Regions from separate parts of the Massilimicrobiota sp. SW1139 genome, predicted to be linked through region 3. Evidence: predicted binding sites of a transcription regulator. Region 3 holds the regulator's gene; each other region holds the start of a gene.

Region 1 (8,568 bases), on a different contig from region 3:
ACTATAATCCATCTGATAATCTTCTCCCATTTTCATAAATTCTTGTGTAGCCTGTTCAATAAGCTTCTTATTTTGATTGACCAGTGCTTGTTTTTGTTCATCAGTTGCTTCAATAATCAGATATTTACCATCTCGATAAATCTTTTCACCATATTGAGAATCAATCTTTAAAGATTGATCATTAGAGACATATGTCATAAAATCTTCATATTCCTCTTTTCCTAAAAACCAATCATAATAACCTGCAAAACGATATTCTGTTAGATTCGCCTGTTGAGATCCGTCTTGAGATTGACAACCTGTTATCAATATTAATAAACAACTTATAATCATTATAGAAATACCCTTTTTTATCATAATTCGTCACCCAAATCTATTATAACATAAAAAAAGAAACGATTTATCAAAACCGTTTCCTCCAATGACTTATTTATTTGCATCTACCATTAATTGACAAACCTTATTAGAAAATTCAACAGGATCATCAATACTAAATCCTTCAATTAATAAAGCCTGATCATATAACAATGATGCATAATCATTAATTTTATCTTTATCTTTTTCAAATAAAGATTGTAAAGCTGTAAAGATTGCATGATTTGGATTAATTTCTAAAATTCTTCCTGCTTTGATATTTTGTCCATCAGGCATTTGATTGAGAACTTTTTCCATTTCAAAAGAAACACCTTCGCTACTTACCAAACAAACAGGATGTGTTTTTAAACGTGAAGATACTTTGACATCTTGAACTTTATCTTTCAATGCATCTTTAAGAGTTGAGATTAAGTCTTTATTATCTTCACTGACTTTTTCTAACTCTTTCTTTTCTTCTTCACTATCAATATCTAAATCACCTTGATTGATATTTTTAAATGGTTTTTCTTTATAATCTCTTAACATCTGAATACAGAATTCATCTACATTATCAATCATATAAAGAATATCAAATCCTTTATCTTTAACCATTTCTACTGTTGGTAAATGATCAATCTTTTCATAGCTTTCGCCACTGGCAAAATAGATTTCTTTTTGACCATCTTTCATGTTTTCAACATATTCATTGAAAGTTATCATTTTCTTTTCATTTGCACTATAATATAACAATAAATCTTGTAATTTATCTTTTAACATACCATAGCTGTTATAAATACCGAATTTTAACTGTAATCCAAAACTCTTAAAGAATTCTTCATATTTTTCACGATCATTCTTTAACATTTTTTCAAGTTCACTTTGAATACGTTTTTCAATTTTATCAGCAATAATTCTCAATTGACGATCATGTTGTAACATTTCACGAGAAATATTTAATGATAAATCCTGTGAATCTACTAAACCTTTCACAAATCTGAAATGTTCAGGAACAAGTTCACTGGCTTTATCCATAATAAAGACACCACGAGAATAAAGTTGTAAACCTTTTTCATAATCTTGTGAATAGTAATTCATTGGCGGTTTAGAAGGAATAAATAATAATGAATCATAAGAAATTGTTCCTTCTACACTGTTATGCATAACACATAATGGATCGCTAAAATCATTAAATTTATCTTTATAGAATTCATTATAATCTTCTTCTGTGATTTCCTTTTTAGGTCTTTTCCATAAAGGAACCATTGAATTTAATGTCTTATTTTCAATGACTTGTTCATATTCATCACTATCTTCTTTTTTCTTAGAAGTTGTCATATCCATCTTAATTGGGTAATGAACATAATCAGAATATTTCTTAACTAATCTTTGAATTTCATATTCATCTAAATATTGGTCATAATTTTCATCATCAGTGTTATCTTTTAAATATAAGTTAATTCTTGTTCCATGATTTGGATAATCAATTTCGTTGATTGTATATCCATCACTTGTATCAGATTCCCAGATATAAGCCTGATCTTCTCCATACTTTTTAGAAATCACTTCCACCTTATGAGCAACCATAAATGCTGAATAGAATCCAACACCAAATTGTCCAATAATGTCAACATCATCTTGTCCTTTTTCTAATGCCTGTTTAAATTCAAAAGAACCACTATTAGCAATTGTTCCTAAATGTTCTTCTAATTCATCTGCATTCATACCAATACCTTGATCAATAATAGATAACATACGATGATCTTTATTGATGACAATTTGAATAGATAAATCTTCTCTTGAAATACCATTTAAATTTTCAGTCAATGCTTTGTAATATAACTTATCTGAAGCATCACTGGCATTTGAAATCAATTCTCTTAAAAAAATCTCTTTATGTGTATAAATAGAGTTAATCATTAAATCTAATAATCTTTGCGACTCAGCTTTAAACTGTTTCTTTTCTGCCATATTTACATCTCCTTTTATTAGCACTCTATCTATTTTTGTGCTAATAGTATCTTACACCTATCTTTTAGCACTGTCAACCCAGATGTGCTAATTTTTCTTTTTTTATCCGTCTCATAAAAATAACTACATTGAATATTCTTTTTTAATATAATTTTTATCAAAAAAAGAATGGTCAAGTCAACTTGCCATTCTTTGATTTTATTAATCTAAATCTTCACCATTAGATTTAAATGCTTTAGCAACCCAATAGAATGATTTTTTAGGAATACGTTTTAAATCTCTGATATCTTTGTTTGTTCTGTTAACATAAACAAATCCATAACGTTTATCCATATTACACATACTTGCTAAAATATCAATTGGTCCCCAAGTAATATATCCTAAACAAGGAACACCATCTTCAAACATTGCGTTTTCCATTTCTTTAATATGATCTCTATGATAGTTGATACGATAATCATCTTCGATTGTTTTACCTGCAGCAAGCATTGCATCTACTTCTTCTTGAGTCATATCTTCACGCCATCCAATACCATTTTCAAGAACGAATACTGGTAAATCAGAACGTGTATGTAAATCATTTAATGTCCATCTAAATCCAATTGGGTCAATTTCCCATCCCCATTCATTGGCTTCACAATGAGGATTTTTGATCATATGTTCACCAACAACTTCATGATATGGTCTTTCTAAGTCAAATTCACCTTCAGTCACTGTATTAGAACGATAATAACTGAATGCAATATAATCAACAGTGTATTTTAATAATTCTTCATCGCCTTCTTCAAAATGAGGCATCCATCCTCTATTTTCAAGATAAGCTACCATATAATCTGGATATTTCCCTTTTGCAAAAACATCAACATGGAAACCATTCATATATTGATAAGCTTGCCATGCAAATAAGTTGTTTTTAGGTGTATTTGTGTATGGATAAATATTTGTAACAGCAGCCATACCACAGAATTTAGCATCTGGTTGTAATTCTCTTAATGCTTTAACAGCTTTACAATGTGCAATAAAGACATTATGGTTAACTTGATATAAATGTTTTGGTTCACTCACACCTTCAGGAATTTCTTCAGCATTAGAAACTCTTAACATTTGACCATGTAAATTTTGTTCATTGAAACTCATCCAATGTTTTACACGATCTCCAAATCTTTCAATACATACTCTTGCATATCTTTCAAAGCAATCTACAACATAACGAGATGCAAAACCATTATAATTTTTAACAAGATGGTAAGGCATATCAAAATGAACTAATGTAATCATTGGTTCAATACCTGCTGCCAATAACTTATCAATTAAATCACTATAGAACTTCACACCTTCTTCATTAACAGGTTCATCTAAAGTTCCATTAGGAATAATTCTTGACCAGCAAATAGAAAAACGATAGAAATTAAATCCCATTTCTTTCATTAATGCAATATCTTCATCATAACGATGATATTCATCAATCGCAACATTCCAATCTGAAAATTCAGGATTCATTGGTCTGACATCATAAATACAAACCCCTTTTCCTCCTTCATTTCTTGCTCCTTCAGTTTGGAATGATGATACAGAACCACCCCAATAAAAATCTTTTGGCATTTTCTTTTCCACTTATAAAGTCCTCCTTTTTCTCTTATATTCTCATTTTAAAAGATATTGACATATGAGTAAATATCTTTTCATAACTTTATAAATTAGTTTCATAATTATATAAAAAATGCATTGTCATATGAAACTTTGTTTCATAATTGTTCGTATTTATCTATTTTAGGCAGGCGATATCCAATGCAACTTAACATTTTATTAGAAATCGTATTTACCTGTCATTTTAATCACCTATCTTTGATCATCTTCATTGTCCCATTGAAAATGATTTTTTCCTGCACCTATTTCAAAATGATATTTCACAATACCTAAATCTAATTTTGTATAAAAACCTATTCCTCTTTTCACTTTCACTTTTCCATTTTCAAAACCAAACTTAAATTTCTGTTGATTCATAGCAGTTGGGGCCAATAATGCATAACGAACGCCTTCATAAAACCATTGTGGAAGATTTCCCTCTGTTTCTATAACATCTTTCGTATCTTTGCTTCGTCTAGCCACTCCTTGATTTTCACCATAACCAATTGAAATCACAGCTACTATTTTCTCATCAGAATCAAGATGAAGCACTTCTGGAATTTTTTTATAAGTTAAAGCCACCCAACATGTATTTAAACCTAACTGTTGTGCTAATAAAACAAGATGCTCTCCATAATAGCCACATTTACCCTGTAAATCAGGACTATTCTTCTTACCAATTAAAGCAATATAATGTTGAACTCCCTTAAACTTACCATAATGAGCCAGCTGACTTTGAAAAGCACGCGGTTCATTGAGAATCAACTGAATGTTCAAATCACCCTCCTGATTACATTTTTCAATTTGTTTTTCTAATATTTGTATTTTTTCATCATCAATGGGTTTATCTAAATATTGACGAACACTATGTCGTTTTTCTACTGCTTCTTTGATATCCATTATGAATCTCCTTTCACCCATTCATCAATACTGATTCTATTCTAACACAAAGCATCATAAAATACTTCAAAAATATATCAAACATCATTTTTCATAATAAGAGTAAAAATCATCACTTCTATGGAACAAAGTTTCATGGTATACTAGGATTGGTGATAAAAATGAGTATAATGACACAATTAGAATTTGAACTGGAATTCTCTCAATCAGAAAAACAAATTGCAAAATACATTTTAAATCATGGTGAAGAAGTTTTAAGTATGTCAGTCAAAGAACTGGCAAAAGAAACATATACTTCTCCTGCGACCATTGTCAGACTCTGTAAAAAAATAGGTTTAGAAGGTTATAATGATTTTAAAATCAAATATTCTGCCGAATTACAATATGATTTACATCATACTGATCGTATTGATGTCAATTTTCCTTTTTCTAAAGATGACAGTTATCCTATGATTTGTCATAAGTTATCTTCTCTTTATCAGGAAGTCATTGCAGATACAATTAAACTTATTGATTTTACTGAATTAAATAAGATTGTTGATTTATTATATCCCCATCAGCATATTGATATTTATGGCTCTGGTAATTCCTTATTAGCAGCCATGAGTTTTCAACATAAGATGATGCGTATTTCCAGAGATGTCAATTTAAGAATTTTACATGGTGAACAGGTCTTTATGTCATATAATTCCAATTCCTCACGTATTGCGATGATTATTTCTTATTCAGGAGAAACCAATGAAAATATTCAGATTGCTCAAACCTTAAAAGAAAACAATACACCCATCATTGTTTTAACATCAGTTGGTGATAACCGTTTATCTCATTATGCTGATTATATTTTAAATATTGGTTCTAGAGAAAAGATTTTTACGAAAATAGCTCCTTTTGCTTCACAAATTTCTATTGAATATCTCTTTAATGTCATTTTCTCTTGTATTTTTCAAAAAGACTATGAACAGAATATTCAAAATAAAATTAGTTACGATAAAAAGAATGATTTTCGTCATCCATTATCTAGTCCAGTGAGTGATGAAATAAAGTAATTTCATAATATGAAAAAAAACACGTTTCAATACTTTTTTTGTTATGATTGAAAAAAACAAAAGTTATGGAGGGTGAATCAATGAAATCTTTACAAATGAAATATAATGGATTACAAATTCTTTTCTGGTTATCCTATTTAGCTATTTATGGTTATGTGGCTATATTTTTACAATACCGTGGTTTATCCAATACAGATATTGGGATAGTGACAGGTGGTGGAGCTATTTTGTCCATCTTTTTATCTCCATTTATCTCATCCCTTTTATCACGCATCAAAGGTTTATCTATTAACAAACTGATTTTCACCCTATACCTGATCATGATTGTCATCTTTACTGTCTTAACAATCATCTCTTCGCCTATTTTTCTCATTATGATTTTATATGTTTTCCTATTAAGTCTGATTGCTGCAATGGTTCCCCTATTTTCTACAATATGTATGAATTACTTGAAAGATGGTCAATATATCAATTTTGGTTTAGCTAGAGGACTAGGCTCTATCTCTTATGCTGCGGGAGCTATCATTGTTGGTCAGCTGATTGAATTTTTTAATCCAACAGTCATTGCTTTTGTCTACACAATTGCCAGCATCGCTTTATTAATTCTTCTTTATACAATGCCACCCTATCAAATTCAAGAAGAAACAACGACAAAAAAACAGGAAAATATATTCTCTGTTATTAAAAAATATCGTATATTTTTCTTCATTCTCGTAGCTTTTACATTTATGTATGCTGCTTCAACAGCCTTATCAACTTATTTAATTAATATTGTTAAAAATCTTGGTGGAAGCACTTCATTATATGGAATTGCTGTCTTTTGTATGGCTGCCAGTGAAATGCCAATTATGTCCATCACTTATCGTTTATTAAAAAAATACCGTTCTGAAACATTACTTTTAGCGAGTGCTTTCTTCTATGTTTTGCGTAATCTGACAATCTGTTTAGCACCTCATTTGATTGTCTTATTAATAGGTATGATGTTCCAGGGATTATCTTTTGGACTCTTTACTGCAACCATCACTTATTATGTCAATGATCATCTTGATGAAAGTGATCAAATGATGGGACAAACAATGATTGCGATGATGTCAACAGGATTAGGATCATCCATAGGAAATATCTTTGGTGGTATATTACAAGATAGTTTAGGTTTAAATAGTATGCTTATCTTTGTATGTGGATTGACTTTGATTGGATGCTTCATTATGTTTATGACATTGAAAAATAAAGTTGGTTTAGGACATCGTCCTTTAATCAAGTCTACGAAAAACAGCTAATGATTTGGTTTCATGAGCTGTTTATTTTATATTTGATAATCTTTCAAATAATTCTAAGAATTCTTTTTCAACATCTCGATAATGTTTTTCTGTAAAACATGGTTGACTTTTTAATAAACAAGTTGGCTTTGGTTGCTGCTCCATCAATGTATATAGTTCATAAGCATAGTTCATAAGCTAACATATCATCATCTATCCTTTTGATTTTTAAAAGGTCTTCGTCCTTTAATTCTGAAAGTTCATACTTTTCAAAAACAACTTTTATCCATTGACTTTCAATATCCTCATAAAGCTTTAAATGCTGTTTAAGAGGTCTGATAATATCTGATATATAGGCTTCACTGGCATCATGTAATAAACAGGCCAGTGATAGTCGAGAATCACGATATCGAAGAAATGCTTCTTGAGCACAGTTAAGACTATGTTGTGCTACAGAATAAAAAATTTTTAAATGACCACCACCACGACACAATAAGCTTAATGCATGCGCAATGTCTTTGATATCTATATCATCTTTTGTAAATGCAAGAGGATTAATTTTTTTACCTGTATATGTATGCATATATGAATTCATAGAAACACCTCTAAAAAGAATGGCATTTGTCTTCCCTTAACAACAAAATCTTCTTTGAAAAGCAAACCATCATCAAAATAATTGTTGACAAATTGATTTTTTAACATATCACTTTCACCTTCTTTAAAAACCATTGCTTTACGTATCCTATTATATATAACATAGCATGAAGTCGCAATAGAAACAAAAGTGATGAGAAGTTCTCATCACTTACCAGATTAGATTAATAATTTTCAGTCATTCTTTCGAAATATGCTTTTGGATAACCGCATGTTGGACATCTTTCAGGAGCTTCTTCTCCTTCATAAATGAAACCACATTGTCTACATTTCCATCCTTTTGGAGCATCTCCTTTGAATGTTTTTCCTTCTTTATAATTTTTTAATAATCTTAAATAGCGTGCTTCATGTGATCTTTCAACTTTACCGACATTTTCAAACTTAATAGCTAATTCTTCGAAACCTTCTTCTCTTGCTTCTTGAGCCATACGTTTGTACATATCAGTCCATTCTTCATTTTCTCCAGCAGCAGCATCTTCTAAGTTTTGATCAGTTGAACCAATACCATGGAATTCAGCAAACCACATTTTTGCATGTTGTTTTTCCTGGTTAGCTGTTTCTTCAAAAATAGCAGCAATTTGTTCTAAACCTTCTTTTCTTGCCATTTCAGCAAAATAAGTATATTTATTTCTTGCTTGAGATTCACCTGCAAAAGCTTCCATTAAATTCTTTTCAGTTTTTGTTCCAGCATATTTAGATTTTTTTTCTTCTTCAACTTTTTCAAATTGACTTGCTGGAGCTTTACAGATTGGACATTGTTC
Region 2 (8,568 bases), on a different contig from region 3:
GATAAGAATGATTTTGAAGACTTGCTCCTGAAATTTCTTCAATAACCTTTTCAATATGTTGTGACTGTAAAGTCTGATCTTGTTGGAAAGTTGCTTTGACACATGATAAATCTAAAACATCTAAAGCTTTATCAGGAAAAACACGTGATAATAAATATTGATCACAAAGACTAATGATTTCATCAATACGTTCATCAGGTATATCAATATGATGATAATTTTCATACTGTTGTTTTAAACCTAAAAGAATATCTTTTGTTTCTTCTTTTGTATTCTCGTTTATTTTGAGTATGGAAAAACGTCTGTTCATAGCTTGATCTTTTTCAAAGTATTTATAATATTCTTCGATAGTTGTTGCCCCAATCAGAGTTAAATCTTTTCTAGCTAGAAAAGGCTTTAAAATATTAGAAGCATCAATAGCTCCCTCTGCTCCTCCTGCACCAATTAAATTATGAATTTCATCAATAAATAAAATGGCATCTTTTGCTTGAATCACTTTATCAATAATCTTCTTAAACTTTTCTTCAAATTCTCCTCTATATTTTGTCCCTGCAACAATACTCGACAAACTGAGTTCATAAATAACTTTGTTTTGTAAAAGCTTTGGAACTTCCTTGTGATTGATTTTATAAGCTAATTTTTCAACAAGAGCCGTTTTACCCACACCAGCTTTTCCAATCAATAAAACATTATTTTTTTCTTTTTTACATAATGTTAAAAAAAGTTGTTCTAATTCCTGATTTCTCCCTATCATTAATCTATTTTCTTTTTTGACTAATTCATTAAAATTTACAAGTTCATGAATTTTATCTAATTCATAGAGTAATGATCTGGTTTGACTCAGTTCTTCTTTAATCTGATCAAAAGAAACATGATATTTATTTAACAATTCAACAGCAACACTTTCTTTTTGTGAAAGTAAAGCTAAGCACAATATATTTAAACTGACTTTTGACTCTTTTCTTTCACGTGTGATATTGATAGCTTCTTCTAATATCTTTTTGACAATATCACTATATTCCATATAAAAAGGTTGAATATCCTTTTCACCAAACAACCTTACAATATCCTTATATATGACTTCATCATCAACATGATAAGATTTTAACATCTTTGTCATAGGTATATCTTTCATCTTTAATAATGATAATAAAAGATGTTCACTTCCTACATGACTATGTCCTAAATCAAACGCAATACTTTCAGCTATGACAATTGCTTTTTGTGCCTGTTCATGAAATTGTGTAAGCATACTACACCTCTTTTCCTTTCTATCATATGAACTCTATTTGAAATTATTAACGTTTTCTTTATATTTAATCAATTTATTATTTTGCATTATTTTCCAAAAATAATGTATCCCTTTTCTATGACTGTCATGTGATGAAAACAACTCTTTTTATAGATGTCTTTTATAAAAAAAGAATTATAACCATTTGTCTTGATTATAATTCTTCATGACTATTCACTTTTTACTTTTTCTCTTAACTGTCCATAAACAACATATCTATTTTCAGTTCCTGAATAACAAGTGCTTAACATAATCATGTTTACTTGCTCATCACTTACGTTTTGATAAACAGAAGCTTCACTTTTAACCTGATTCATATAAGAATCATAATCTATACCTTTTTGATACAGATCACTTGTTGCGGCAATAACTGTAGAAGCTACAGCCTGGTAAACATAAACACTTCCATCAGGCAAATAGATATAAATATCTTGATGTTCATTAAAATAATCTTTTTCAACAAAGTATCTCAAATCATGAAAACGTGAACCATTTTTCATATTATGACCATATATGATGGTACTATCATCACTAAAATCTCTGGAATTAATTTCATCAATAAATACATTTCCTGCTGTATTAGATTTCATATATAAATCTGTATATAAATAAGTATCATTGTTTTCACCTTTTAATATAGGTTCATCAATTTTTGTATCAGGAATATATAACCATCCAATCACATCAGAATTAATATTTTGTAGTTCTTCAAAATTAACAACACGTTTTAATGGATCTTCTTTTTCTTCTTCTGGTTCTTCTACATATTGAGTCACTAATTCTGCACTTTCTTTTTCAATTGTATAATAATTATAAAAGATTTTTCCTAATTGAAAAGCTGAAAATAGAAAAACACAAATACATATAAAAAGTAATATTCTTCTGATTATTTTGTTCATTATACATTAAATTTGAAGAACATAATATCTCCATCATGTCCTACATATTGTTTTCCTTCCTGACGAATTTTTCCAGCTTCTCTTAAAGCATGTTCACTGCCATATTCCATTAAATCATCATAGCTATATGTTTCTGCTTTGATAAATCCTTTTTGGAAATCAGTATGAATAATTCCTGCCATTTCTGGAGCTAACATTCCTTTTTTAAATGTCCATGCTCTAACTTCATCAGCTCCAACAGTAAAGAAAGTATTTAAACCTAATAAAGCATAAGCTTCTTTAATTAATTTATCTAAACCACTTTCATCAATCCCTAAATCATCTAAAAACATCTGTTTTTCTTCTTTATCAAGTCCAACTAGTTCACTTTCAATTTTGGCACAGATAGGAACAACATCACAATTTTCTTTGGTTGCATAATCCTTTAATGCAACATAATATGGATTACTTTCAGGATTTTCTAAGTCTTCTTCACCAAGATTAGCCACATAAATTAATGGTTTCATTGTTAATAATGTGTATTGTTTGACAATATCCATATCTTCTTTTGAAAAAGTCATCACTCTTGCTGGTTTTCCTGCTTCTAAAGTTTCTTTTAATGGTGCTAAAACATCCATTTCAGCTTTGGCTTCTTTATCACCTGATTTTGCTTTCTTTTCAATTTTTCCAATACGTTTTTCAACTGTTTCTAAATCTGCAAAAATCAATTCTAAATTGATTGTTTCAACATCTCTTACAGGATCAACATCTCCATCAACATGTGTAATGTCTTTATCTCTAAAACAACGAACAACTTCACAAATCGCATCTGTTTCACGAATGTTTGCTAAAAACTTATTTCCTAGTCCTTCTCCACGACTTGCCCCTTTAACAAGACCTGCTATATCAGTAAATTCAAAAGTCGTTGGAATTGTTTTTTTAGGATTAAAAATCTTTGTTAATTCATCTAATCGAAAGTCAGGGACTTCTACCACTCCCACATTTGGATCAATTGTTGCAAATGGGTAGTTGGCAGCTTCGACCTGTGCATTTGTAATTGCATTAAATAATGTTGACTTACCTACATTAGGAAGTCCTACAATACCGGCTGTTAATGCCATTTTTTCATCACTCCTTAACTCCATTCCATTTTAGCGAAAAATAATCAAAAAGGCAATCTTATTAACTGTAAAATACACATCTTTTCCAAACAAATATGATATTTTAAAAGTAAGGAGGCGATTATATGATTTTAACAACAACACCTTCTGTTGAAGGAAAAGAAATTATCGAATACAAAGGTATTGTTTTTGGTGAGGTTATTTCTGGTATTAACTTTATAAAAGACTTTACTGCAGGATTATCTAATTTTTTTGGTGGAAGATCTGCCACATATGAAAATGAATTGTTAGAAGCTAGAGAAAATGCATTAAGAGAGTTAGAAGAACGTGCTTATCAAAAAGGTGCAAATGCCGTTGTAGGAATTGATGTTGATTATGAAGTTTTAGGTGCTGATAATGGTATGTTAATGGTGACTGTATCTGGCACAGCGGTAGTTGTACAATAAAAAAAAGTGGTTAACCCACTTGGTTATCAGTATAAAGAATGTTATTGTGGAGAGAAAACCTGATAACTGTCCTTAATATATGCTCTTTTTCATGAGCTTACTATCATTTTATATAAAATTTTGTTTAAGAATATGTAAAGCAGGGTTGTTTTAACCCTGCTTATTCAATCGTAATTGTATTGTTGTTTTCGATGACTTTCATATCCTGTTTTGGTATTGATATTCTCAAGACTCCATCTTCAAATTTAGCCTTGATATCACTTTGTGGTACACTTTCTCCCACATAGAAGCTTCGACTCATGCTTCCTGCATATCTTTCCTGTCGGATATATTGTCCTTCTTTATTCTTCTCATCTTTATTTAAGCTCTTTTTAGCTGAGATTGTCAAATAGCCATTGTCAAATGTCAATTCCACATCTTCTTTCTTGAAGCCTGGAAGATCCACATCCAATTCATATGTTCCTTCCATTTCTCTGACATCTGTCTTCATCACATTTCTTGAATGTTTTCCATACAATGGATTTTTCTTTCCAAAGAATTCCTTGTCAAAATCATCAAACCAGTCATCAAATAAACTTTCTCCAAAAATACTAGGCATTAACATATATATCACCTCTTATGAATAATTCTAAGCATTGTTAGAGAATGAACAATGTTTGATATGAGAAGTAAGGAATGCCTTTTTTATTCTCTTTCCTTATTTCTGATATTATTATATACCTATCATTTAGCACTGTCAATACCAGAGTGCTAAAAACATTTTTAAACTATAAACAGCCTCTTATCATACTTTATCAAATCATATCAAAGATATATTTTTATATAATATGATCAACATGTCGCAAAAGATAGGCATCCATGTCATCAAACCCTATCATACTTCGACGAAGTGTTATTTTTTTATTTTTTATATAAATCACAATCTTAACACATTCTTGCCATCCATATACATTTTTTACCTTTCTTTCAACTCTTGTTATTTCTGTTACAGGAAATGTATAGCTTGTCCCTATGACTGGTCTCATCTTTATATCATCTCCCTTAGCAATCATCTGGAATCTACATATAGAAATTCCCCACAAGATAAAGGGACTTACAAAAATGATGGCACCCACACTCAAAGCAAATAAAAACATTGAACTCACAACATCTAACACAGCAATAAACACGATTGGAAAAATCATTGACAACAAAATAACAGCTATAAAGATAAGATCGTTTTTAGCCCAATAAACTTCCGTTTTCAATCCAAGCTCTGCTTCAAACATGACTTTATTATCATTATCAAAGAACAATATCTTGATATCATGATCCTTCCCATATTGTGTTGCCTGATAAATCAAATGAATTCTATCCTGATCCGTTATTTCTCCTTGATGTTTAATCCAACAGATTGAATCAGCCCATGCATAAAAATCATTGAAACAAACTTCACCATCAAATCTTGCTATATTGCCATTATCATCTTCAATTTGTATATAACTTTTCGTTCCTGTGATTTTCATTATGTCCTATCTCCATCAATCATACTCTATTTACATTATATCAATTTCAAATAATCCCTTCAATGACACGACTCTACACTATTTTCTATTTATTCGTCAGTGTATTTTGTATAATCTACAAATATCATTGCACTTATCTTTTAAAATTTTTATTTTATTTGTTTTCATCACATATTTTCGATATAATGGTAAAGAAAGGGTGAGAGCTTTGGAATGTTTTTATCAGTCCATGTTAGCGTATATAAGACAACGTCCTCGTTTAGAAAAAATCATTATTTTTTTAACACAATATTGTCCTTATGTAACGTTTATCTTATATCCATGTGTCTTGATCTATTTATGGTATATTCACAGTCCTTATTTGATAGATGCCATTCTAAGACCATGTATAGCTTTTGTGATTGTGACGGTTTTTAGAAAAATAGTGAATCGTCCCCGTCCCTATGATCATATGGATATTCAACCCTTAAGAGGTCATAAACATGGCGAATCTTTTCCAAGTCGTCATACTGTTAGTGCCTGTATTATTGCTTTTGTATGTTTTTATGCTCATTTTTATATTGGCGTTTTTGCATGTATCATTGCATTGATTGTCAGTTTAACACGTATTTTAAGTGGGGTCCATCATATAAGTGATATTTTTGCAGCAATTATCATTGCAATTCTGTGTTTTATAATTGACTTTCATTAAAAATAATTTATACTATACTTAAAATATTTTAAGTATTTATGAGGAGGTTATATGCTAAGTCAGGAATTTCAGGCTGTTTATAATATATTCAAAATGAATTTTTATTCATCTATGTGTGCAACTTCTAAAGAACTCACAATGCAAGAAGCATTTAGCTTAGATATTATTTATATGTTAGGTGAACCCACTATTTTAGAATATGCTAAATATATGGGGATTTCACAGCCTAATGCTACATATAAAGTCAATCAATTGGTAGAAAAAGGATATTTAAATAAAACAGTCAGTCAAGAAGATAAACGATCTTATCATTTAAAAGTTACAAGTAAATTCTTGGAGTTTTATCGTGAAAATGATCATTATATTAAAAAAGCCCTTAAAGAAATTGAAAAACTGTTTAGTAAAGAAGAAGTGAAATCTTTAGAGAAAATGCTTCGTACAATTAGAATATTTATGACGGAGGAAAAGAAAAATGATAAAAATAATTACTGATTCTACATCTGATATTGATTTAAAATATGCAAAGGAACTCAATATTGAAGTTGTGCCTTTAAAAGTCATTATTGATGGAAAAGAATATAAAGACCGTATTGATTTACAACCAGAAGAATTTTATGATTTATTAGTTAATAGTCAAACATTACCATCTACATCACAACCATCACCACAAGACTTTGTTGATTTGTATGAAACAGCAAAAAACAACAATGATAGTGTTATTGTTATAACTTTGTCTAGTGTTATTAGTGGAACATATCAAAGTGCTAATCTTGCAAAAGATTTAGTTGATTATGATGATATTTATGTGATTGATAGCTTAGGAACAACACAAATGCAAAGATTGCTTATATTAAAAGCAGTTGCATTAAGAAATGAAGGTATGAATGCTCAAGATCTCTATACATTTTTAGAAGCATATAAACATCGTATTCGCTTATTTGCTTTTGTAGATACATTAGAATATTTATATAAAGGTGGACGTTTATCAAGAACAGCCGCAACAGCAGGAACGCTTTTAAAATTCAAACCTATTATTGGTTTTGATAAAGGTAAATTAGAAGTATTTGCGAAAGCTAGAGGAACTCAAAAAGCTACTGCTAAAATTATTGACTTAATTCAACAAGATGGTGAAATGGATTTAGATGAACCTATCTGTATCGGATATACTGGCTCATCTGATGGTTTAGATAAGTTTGAAAATACATTAAGGAAAACTTTACATTTTGGTGAAACATTACATGGTATTGTTGGACCGGTTATTGGTACACATGCTGGTCCTGGAGCCCGTTTAATTGCTTACGTAAAAAAACAATAAATCATCCCTAAGTATTGATTGTCATAGATGATAGCTATGATAATCAATACTTTTTATTATATTGAATATAATCAAAAAAGTATGATCATAAAAATCATACTTTCTCTTTATGCAACAACAAAAGTCTTTAAACGTCTTTGAATAAGATACATTGTAATGATAAATGCTATGGAATCTGCAATTGGTACAGCAATAAAGACACCATATAATCCAAAAATCCAAGAAAGAATTAAGATCAATGGTATCAATAATAAGCATTGTCTTAATAAATTAAGAAAGCTGGATTGTTTAACCATTCCAATTGCCTGAAAGAAATTGGCACACATTGTTTGACATCCAACTAATGGTAAACAAATAAACCAAATACGTAAAGCACTATTTCCTAATTCAATAATTGCTGGCTCTTGATTAAATATAGAAATAATCATTGATGGGAATAATTGAATCACTAAAAATCCTAAACAAGAAAGAATACTAGAACCTATAATCGTATACTTTAATGTTTCTTTAACACGATGATAATTCTTAGCACCATAATTATAACTAATAATAGGCTGCTGTCCTTGTGTCATACCTGTTAATGGCATCAACATAAGTGTTTGAACACTTGTAATAATTCCTACTGTTGAAATAGCTAAATCCCCACCATACAAACCTAATGTTCCATTAATAACAATATTTAAAACACTTGTTGATAATTGCATTAAAAAGGCTGGTAAACCTGTTTTCATGATCATATATGCATAATGTTTTTTTAATTTCATATGTGATAAACGACATGGAATGATTCCTCTTTTTCCAAATAAGAAAGACAATTGCCATATCATACTTAAACATTGTCCACCAATTGTCGCAAGTGCAGCACCTTCCATTCCCATATGAAATTGAACAATTAAAATATAGTCAAAAACAATATTAAAACCTGCTCCTAACAGCTGTGAAACCATAGCGTTTTTAGCATTTCCTTGGGCACGTGAGAAATTGTTTCCACACATGGCTACACATTGAAAAACACCACCATATAAAATAATACTCAAATAATCACTGGCATAAGGTAAAACCTTTTCACTAGCTCCAAGTATAGTTAATATAGGATCCATGAAAATATTACCTAAAACCATAAAAACAATACCAAAGATAACTGTAATCATTAAAGCATTGCCCTGATAATATTGAGCATCTTCATCTTCCTTGGCACCTAAAGCAATAGAAAAACGTGTTGCTCCTCCAACCCCTGCCATTAAGCTTAATGCCATCAAAATTAAAGTCACTGGATAAGACACAGTAATTCCTGCTAAACCTAATGATCCTAAATCTGGAG
Region 3 (8,568 bases):
TTTCTAGTTATGCTTATGCTGTGTCAGAAGAAAATGCTGATGGTGGACAAATTGTGACAGCACCAACATGTGGGGCGAGTGGTATTATGCCAGCTATTCTTTATTATTGTTATAAGCAATTACATATTGAAAAGAAAGATTTGATTAAAGCTTTAGCTATTGGCGGTTTATTTGGTAATGTTGTTAAAACAAATGCTACAATTTCTGGCGCTGATGGTGGTTGTCAGGCAGAAGTAGGAACGGCCTGTGCAATGGCGGCTGCTACAATGGCTTGGATATATGAACTTAATAATTCGTTAATAGAGTATGCTGCTGAAATGGGATTAGAACACAATCTAGGATTGACTTGTGATCCTGTAGGTGGTTATGTTCAAATTCCATGTATTGAGCGTAATGGATATGGATCATTACGTGCATTAGATGCAGCAATGTTAGCTAAACAGTTAGGTTATTTAAGAAAAAACAAAGTGTCTTTTGATACTATTGTCAAAGTCATGAAAGAAACGGGTAAAGATTTATCTAGTGATTATAAAGAAACCTCTCTAGGTGGATTAGCGAAAGAATTTGGTTTATCATGAGTGCTTTATATGTTCATGTTCCATTCTGTCAGCATATTTGTAGTTATTGTGATTTTTGTAAAGTCTTTTATGATGAAAAATGGGCCTGGGATTATTTAAAAGCTTTATCTTTTGAAATAAAAGATAAAGCTTTATCAACATCTTATGATAGTATCTATATTGGTGGTGGAACACCAACTGCTCTTACTTATCAGCAGCTTCAATACTTATTTGAATTATTAAAACCTTTTTCCAAACAAGTTCAAGAATATAGTATCGAAGTCAATCCAGAAACAATGGATCAAGAAAAATTAGAGCTTTGTTTTCAAAATGGTGTCAATCGTTTAAGCATTGGTGTCCAGACCTTTCGTGATGATTTATTAAAAAAGATTGGTAGAGTTCATACCTCTAAACAAGTTTTAGAACTCATAAAAGATGCTCAAACAATAGGCTTTCAGGATATTAATATTGACTTGATGTATGGTTTACCAGATCAGACATTAGAAGATGTTCAAGCAGATATTCAACAATTATGTCAATTAGACATAGGACATGTTTCCTATTATGCGTTGATTTTAGAGGATCATACAATCTTAAAAAATATGAATTATCAGCCTTTGGATGATGAAGAAGATGCCAAGTGGTATCATTTTATACGACAAGAATTAAAAAAATATGGTTTCCATCAATATGAAGTGAGTAATTATTATCGTTATAAACCATCATTGCATAATCTTGTATATTGGCATTATCAGGATTATGAGGGGATTGGTCTTTCTGCACATTCATTAAAAAAACATCATCGTTATGAAAATACAAAATCTTTGACACGTTATTTGAATCATCATTATTTAGAAAATGATATTCCATTGTCTATGGAGGATTGCTTGTTTGAAAAAATCATGATGGGTTTACGTTTGAATGAAGGGATTTCTCTTGAGGAAATGAATAGATTATTTGATATTGATTTTCAAGTGAAATATCAAGATGTCATTACTAAATATCAAAATATGAATTTTTTAGAAATAACGAATGGATATTTAAAAACAACATCTTTAGGGATGGATTATCTCAATAATATTTTAATAGATTTTTTAGAAGATGAACAGGGATGACCTGTTTTTCATTCTTTTTTAGCACAAAAGTGTTGACAGTGCTAAAAAGATGAGTATAATGTAATTAGCACAAGAGGAAAAGGAGTGCTAAAGGAGGCTATGATATGCTGACAGCTAGGCAATTACTGATTTTAAAATGTATTGTTGAAGAATTTGTGGAAACGGCTGAGCCAGTAGGATCAAAAACCTTAATGACGAAATATCAGCTTCCTTATTCGAGTGCAACAATTAGAAATGAAATGTCGTTTCTAGAAGAACACGGTTACTTAGAGAAGACGCATACGTCTTCAGGGCGTGTCCCATCAACAAAAGGATATCGTTTTTATGTCGATACCTTGATGCAACCTAGTGTAGATGACGAGGTGAAAAATCAGGTTTCAACAATTTTGGGAGACCGACATCGCTCTTTAAATGAAATTATTAAAGAGAGTTGCCAAATTTTAAGTCAATTGACTCATTTGACAACAGTCGCATTAGGACCAAATGCAATTTATGAACATTTACAGAATATTACGCTTGTTCCTTTGTCTGAACATACTGTGACAGCCATTATCGTCACAGATAAAGGACATGTCGAAAATCGAAACTTCAATATTACGAATAATGCTTATATGGAAGATTTAACGAGTTGTGTCAATGTCATGAATGAACTGCTTGATGGAACACCGATGAATCAAGTCGTTTATCGTTTAGAAAGAGATGTCAAACCTATATTAAGTGCTCGTATTAAAGAACATGAAGTTCTATTCAATGCTTTCTTGGAAGCATTTATGAAGTTTGCGAATAACAATGTTTATTTTTCTGGAAAAGAGAATATGTTATATCAGCCAGAATATAACGATGTGAATAAATTACGTCGTTTAGTAACTGCATTTGAAAATTCACAATCTTGGAAAAGTTTGGAACCGATTGCTTTGGAAGATGGTGTAACGGTCAGAATTGGAAGTGATTCACCAATAAAGGATTTAAATGATGTTTCGGTGATTTCAGCTTCGTTTAAAACAGGGAATGAGTCTAAAGGATCTATTTCAGTCATTGGGCCAACACGTATGCCTTATGAGAAAGTCGTTTCTTTAGTTGAGTATATTTCAAAGAGCTTAGAAGAAGTTCTTGTGAGTCAAAATGATGAAGATGATGAATAGAGGTGAAACAATGGCAAAGGAAAAGGAAACTGAAAAAGAAGAAGTGACAGAAGAAGTTGTAGATGAACAAACAAATGAAAATGAAGAAAAGAAAGATGAGAATACAACAGAAAGCTTAGAAAAGCAAATGAAAAAATTGGAAGAAGAAGTCAATACATGGAAAACGGATTATTATAAAGTTTTTGCAGATATGGAAAACTTAAAAAGACGTTTAGAAAAAGAACATCAAAATTCATTAAAATTTATGATGCAGTCATTTATTGAAGAATTACTTCCAGTAGTGGATAATTTTGAACGTTCGTTGAATGTGCAAAATCCAAGTGAAGAAGTTCAAACTTTCTTGAAAGGTTATCAGATGATCTTTGATCAGTTGATGAACATTTTAAAGAAAAATGGTGTAGAAGTGATTGAAGCTCAAGGTAAAGAATTTGATCCAAATCTACATCAGGCAGTTATGACAACACAAGATGAAAATTTTGATCACAATGTTGTTGTAGAAGAACTTCAAAAAGGTTACAAATTGAAAGATCGCGTTATTCGTGCATCTTTAGTCAAAGTCAATGAATAAATTTTAGGAGGATGATCATTATGGGTAATAAAATTATTGGTATTGATTTAGGAACAACAAACTCATGTGTAAGTGTGATGGAAAATGGTGAAGCAAAAGTTATTGCAAATCCTGAAGGATTAAGAACAACTCCATCTGTTGTTGCTTTCAAAAATGGAGAAATTATTGTTGGTGAAGCTGCTAAACGTCAAGCAGTTACAAACAAAGAAACTGTTATGTCAATTAAAAGACATATGGGTACAAGCTATAAAGAACATGTTAATGGTAAAGATTATACACCTCAAGAAATTTCAGCTATGATTTTACAAAACTTAAAAGCAACTGCTGAATCTTATTTAGGTGAATCAGTTAATCGTGCTGTTATTACAGTACCGGCATATTTCAATGATGCTCAACGTCAGGCAACAAAAGATGCTGGTAAAATTGCTGGATTAGAAGTTGAACGTATTATCAACGAACCAACTGCAGCAGCATTAGCATTTGGTGTTGATAAATTAGATAAAGAACAAAAAGTTTTAGTTTATGACTTAGGTGGAGGAACATTTGATGTTTCTATCCTTGATTTAGCTGATGGTATGTTTGAAGTTTTAGCTACTGCTGGTGATAACCATTTAGGTGGAGATGACTTTGACCAAGCTATCATGAACTGGATTGTTGCTGAATTCAAAAAAGAACAAGGTGTTGACTTAAGCAACGATAAAATGGCTATGCAACGTGTAAAAGAAGCTGCAGAAAAAGCAAAGAAAGATGTTTCTGGTATGATGCAAACTCAAATTTCATTACCATTCATTTCTGCTGGTCCAGCTGGTCCATTACATCTTGAATTAACACTAACAAGAGCTAAATTTGATGAATTAACACATGATTTAGTTATGCGTACAGAAGGACCTGTAAGACAAGCATTAAGCGATGCAGGTATGTCTCCAAGTGATATTGATCAAGTTTTATTAGTTGGTGGTTCTACACGTATTATTGCAGTTCAAGAATCAGTAAAGAGATTACTTGGAAAAGAACCTAACAAATCAGTAAACCCTGATGAAGTTGTTTCTATGGGTGCTGCAATCCAAGGTGGAGTTATTGCTGGAGATGTTAAAGACATTGTCTTACTAGATGTAACACCATTATCATTAGGTATTGAAACAATGGGTGGAGTTATGACTGTCTTAATTGAAAGAAATACAACTATCCCAACAACTAAATCACAAATCTTCTCTACTGCTGCTGATAATCAACCTGCTGTTGATATCAACGTATTACAAGGTGAAAGAACAATGGCTAAAGATAATAAACAATTAGGTTTATTTAAATTAGATGGTATTGAACCTGCACCTAGAGGAGTACCTCAAATTGAAGTAACTTTCAGCATTGATGTTAACGGTATTGTTAATGTTAAAGCAAAAGATATGAAAACACAAAAAGAACAATCTATCACTATTCAAAACTCAACTGGTTTAAGTGATGAAGAAATTGATAGAATGGTTAAAGAAGCTGAAGCAAATAAAGCTGATGACGAAAAGAAACGTAAAGATATTGAAACAAGAAATAAAGCAGAACAAATGATTAATGAAATTGATAAAGCTTTAGCTGAACAAGGTGATAAGATTGATGATAATCAAAAAGCTCAAGCTACTGCTTTAAGAGATGAATTAAAGAAAGCATTAGATGCTAACGATATGGCTACACTTGAAGCAAAAATGAGTGAATTAGAACAAGTTGCTCAACAAATGGCAGCATATCAATATCAACAATCACAACAAGGAGCTAATCCAACAGGTGATGCTTCAAATACAGCAACTCAAGATGATGATGTTGTTGATGCAGATTTTACAGAAAAAAATTAAAATAAAGCCAAGGCTTTGCCTTGGTTTTATCTAGTCAAGAGGTGAGATTATGGCTGAAAAAAGAGATTATTATGAAGTGCTTGGTATATCAAAGAGTGCCAGTGCTGATGAAATAAAAAGAGCATATCGTAAAATGGCTAAAAAATATCACCCTGATGTCAATAAGGAACCTGGAGCAGAAGAAAAGTTTAAAGAAGTTCAGGAAGCCTATGATGTTTTATCTGATGACAATAAAAAAGCTGCCTACGATCGTTATGGTCATGCTGCATTTGATCAAGCTGGTGGATTCGGTGGAGGAGCCGGAGGCTTTGGCGGATTTGGTGGCTTTGAAGATGTTGACTTAGGAGATATTTTTGGTTCATTCTTTGGTGGTGGAGGATCACGTCAAAGAAAAAGTGGACCTATGCGTGGTGAAGACCGCTTTGTTCAATTAGAAATTGATTTTATGGATGCTATTAAAGGTAAGAAGGCAGAAATTAAAATCAATTATGATGAACAATGTTCACATTGTCATGGAACTGGTGCGAAAACACCTAACGATTATCAGACATGTTCTAGATGTGGTGGAACAGGTACGATTCGTACACAACAACGTTCGCCTTTTGGAACGTTTGTAAATCAGACAACATGTCCTGATTGCCATGGTACAGGTAAAGTCGTTAAAGAAAAATGTCCTCACTGTCATGGTAATGGATATGTCAATAAAAATATAACAGTTGAATTAAATATACCAGCTGGTATTAATACGCACCAACAGTTACGTGTTCAAGGTAAAGGACATCGTGGTACAAATGGTGGACCTAATGGTGATTTATATGTTGAAATCTATGTCAAACCACATCAACACTTCCAACGTGATGGTAGAAACATTTATATTTCTATTCCAATTTCAGCAGTTGATGCCACTCTAGGTTGTGAAGTAGATGTCCCAACGGTTTATGGTGATGTGACATTAAAAGTTCCAGAAGGAACACAACCAGGTACAACATTACGTTTAAAGGGTAAAGGTGTGAAGGATTTACGTAGTGATAATTATGGAGATCAATTTGTTAAAATTGATGTTAAGATTCCTACAAAATTATCTCGTGAAGAAAAAGATCTTTATCATAAGTTAAAAAAAGCCGCAAAAAAAGAATCAATCTTTGATCAATTCAAAAAAGGTTTTAGAAGATAGCATGAATTTGTTATCTTCTTTTTTCATATGATAGGGTATAATGATTGAATAAAAGAGCATAAAAAAAGCATCCAGGAAGGATGCAATCTTTATCATTAAGCACTTTTTCTAAGAGTTCTTAATTCTCTTGCTGAAATTTTTACTTTTTTTGGTTTACCATTGACTAAAATAGTAGCTTTTTGTAAGTTAACATTCCATTTTCTCTTAGTTGCATTTAATGCATGAGAACGAGAATTACCAGACATAGGTCCTTTTCCGCTCACTTCACATTTTCTAGCCATTATATTCACCATCCTTTACAAAGTGTCATTCACATACCTAAGTATAATATCATTAATAAAATGAAAATGCAAATACTTTTTTATATAAACATAAAAAATATTTTGTATTTGAACGTAAATATAATATATGAAAAATATGAATATTTCAATATTTTTTTAAATTTTATTTACAAGATAATATAAGTGGGTTATAATGCGTATGCATTGTTATGAAATAATTGTCAACAATTTAAAAATAAGATATAATATAGTTAACTATTTATGAATTTATGATAAGAACGGAGGAATAGTTATGATAACAAAAACAACTGATTTAGGAGATATTCATCTTTCATTAGATGTCGTTGCTAGTATTACTGGGGGTGCTGCAACTGAATGCTATGGAGTTGTTGGAATGGCAAGTCAAAAGATTATGAAAGATGGTTTTTATGATCTTTTAGGTAAAGATAATTATGCTAAAGGGATTGTCGTAGAAGATGGGGAAACAGGAATCATTTTAAATGTCTATATTATCGTTGGATATGGTGTCAAAATTTCTGAGGTTGTTTATGAAGTTCAAAAGAAAGTGAAATATGTTTTAGAAACAACTTTAGATATTGATATTGAAGCAGTGAATGTTTTTGTACAAAGCATTCGTGTAACAGATTAGTGGAGGGTTAACATGAGAATCATTGATGGTAAACAGTTTAAAGAGATGGTTATAACAGGTGCGACTGTTTTGCATAATAATCATCCAGAAATTGATGCACTAAATGTTTTTCCTGTGCCTGATGGAGATACAGGTACAAATATGTCTTTAACATTTAGTTCTGGGGCAGATGAGATTGAAAAGTTAGATTCTAACGATATATATGAAATTTCAAAAAAATTATCTAAAGGTTTATTGATGGGAGCAAGAGGAAACTCTGGTGTTATTTTATCACAGATCTTTAGAGGTATTTCTATGGCTTTTGAGGGAAAATCTCAAGTTGATGCTGTAGAATTTGCACAAGCTTTACAAAATGGAGCTAAAGTAGCTTATAAAGCTGTTATGCGTCCTGTTGAAGGTACAATTTTAACTGTCATAAGAGAATCAAGTGAAGCTGTTGTAAAATATGCAAAACCTGGTATGGAAATCGAAGATGTTTTTTCTTACTTTGTAAAAGAAGCTGAAGAATCATTGGAAAGAACACCAGAACTTTTACCTGTATTAAAAGAAGTTGGTGTTGTTGATAGTGGTGGTGCTGGTCTATTATTGATTTTAACTGGGTTCATGGCTGCTTTAGCTGGTGAAGAAATTGAACGTGTAGATATTAATAACGATAATGCAAAAGAAGCACTTGTTGATGTTGAATCTGGTAGTGAAGATGCATATGGGTATTGTACAGAATTTATTTTTAGATTGGATCCAGCAAAAATAAAAGTTTTTAAAGAAGAAAATTTACGTAATGAACTAGAAAGATTACCTGGTAATAGTATTGTTGTTGTTCAGGATGAAGATATTGTTAAAGTTCATGTGCATACATTAAAACCAGGAAATGCTTTAAATGTGGCACAAAGATATGGTGAGTTTATTAAATTAAAGATTGAAAATATGCAAGAACAGCATAATTCTATTTTAGAAGCTAATAGTACACCTGCTGCTAATGCAAAAGCAACATTAACTGCACCAAAGGAAGAACCTAAGGATGTGTCTATTATTAGTGTAGCTGCTGGTGATGGTATTAAAGATATGTTCTTAGAATTGCATTGTGATTATGTTGTCAGTGGTGGACAAACAATGAATCCTTCTGCTGAAGATATCGTTCAAGCCATTCGTGATGTTAATGCAAAACATGTCATTATATTACCAAATAACTCAAACATTGTGATGACAGCACAACAGGCAGCTATTATTTTAGAAGATGAAGT

Evidence for each region. Region 3 encodes HrcA, which represses chaperone genes, less so after heat shock. Its sites were predicted from a motif close to TTTTAGCACTNNNNNNNNNNNAGTGCTAAAA; they were not measured.
Region 1: a site for HrcA is predicted at 2,385-2,415, ahead of htpG (molecular chaperone HtpG). Genes of this name have one in related genera too.
Region 2: a site for HrcA is predicted at 4,462-4,492, ahead of E0K96_RS09690 (Hsp20/alpha crystallin family protein). Genes of this name have one in related genera too.

Annotation. Positions count from the first base shown of each region.
Region 1 is NZ_SJOR01000022.1:13,422-21,989, reverse strand. Features, by position in the region: gene E0K96_RS10290 (hypothetical protein) at 1-357, opposite strand, end outside; gene htpG (molecular chaperone HtpG) at 427-2,322, opposite strand; gene E0K96_RS10280 (glycoside hydrolase family 1 protein) at 2,524-3,936, opposite strand; gene E0K96_RS10275 (nitroreductase family protein) at 4,162-4,848, opposite strand; gene E0K96_RS10270 (MurR/RpiR family transcriptional regulator) at 5,010-5,894, shown strand; gene E0K96_RS10265 (MFS transporter) at 5,975-7,174, shown strand; gene E0K96_RS10260 (hypothetical protein) at 7,196-7,348, opposite strand; gene E0K96_RS10255 (phosphohydrolase) at 7,332-7,748, opposite strand; gene rbr (rubrerythrin) at 7,972-8,568, opposite strand, start outside.
Region 2 is NZ_SJOR01000019.1:11,501-20,068, reverse strand. Features, by position in the region: gene E0K96_RS09710 (AAA family ATPase) at 1-1,252, opposite strand, end outside; gene srtB (class B sortase) at 1,462-2,190, opposite strand; gene ychF (redox-regulated ATPase YchF) at 2,190-3,290, opposite strand; gene E0K96_RS09695 (putative heavy metal-binding protein) at 3,416-3,736, shown strand; gene E0K96_RS09690 (Hsp20/alpha crystallin family protein) at 3,897-4,340, opposite strand; gene E0K96_RS09685 (hypothetical protein) at 4,555-5,241, opposite strand; gene E0K96_RS09680 (phosphatase PAP2 family protein) at 5,471-5,932, shown strand; gene E0K96_RS09675 (MarR family transcriptional regulator) at 5,984-6,424, shown strand; gene E0K96_RS09670 (DegV family protein) at 6,405-7,247, shown strand; gene E0K96_RS09665 (MATE family efflux transporter) at 7,355-8,568, opposite strand, start outside.
Region 3 is NZ_SJOR01000007.1:60,895-69,462, forward strand. Features, by position in the region: gene E0K96_RS05680 (L-serine ammonia-lyase, iron-sulfur-dependent, subunit alpha) at 1-578, shown strand, start outside; gene hemW (radical SAM family heme chaperone HemW) at 575-1,672, shown strand; gene hrcA (heat-inducible transcriptional repressor HrcA) at 1,777-2,814, shown strand; gene grpE (nucleotide exchange factor GrpE) at 2,825-3,382, shown strand; gene dnaK (molecular chaperone DnaK) at 3,403-5,223, shown strand; gene dnaJ (molecular chaperone DnaJ) at 5,273-6,397, shown strand; gene rpmB (50S ribosomal protein L28) at 6,493-6,678, opposite strand; gene E0K96_RS05715 (Asp23/Gls24 family envelope stress response protein) at 6,971-7,327, shown strand; gene E0K96_RS05720 (DAK2 domain-containing protein) at 7,340-8,568, shown strand, end outside.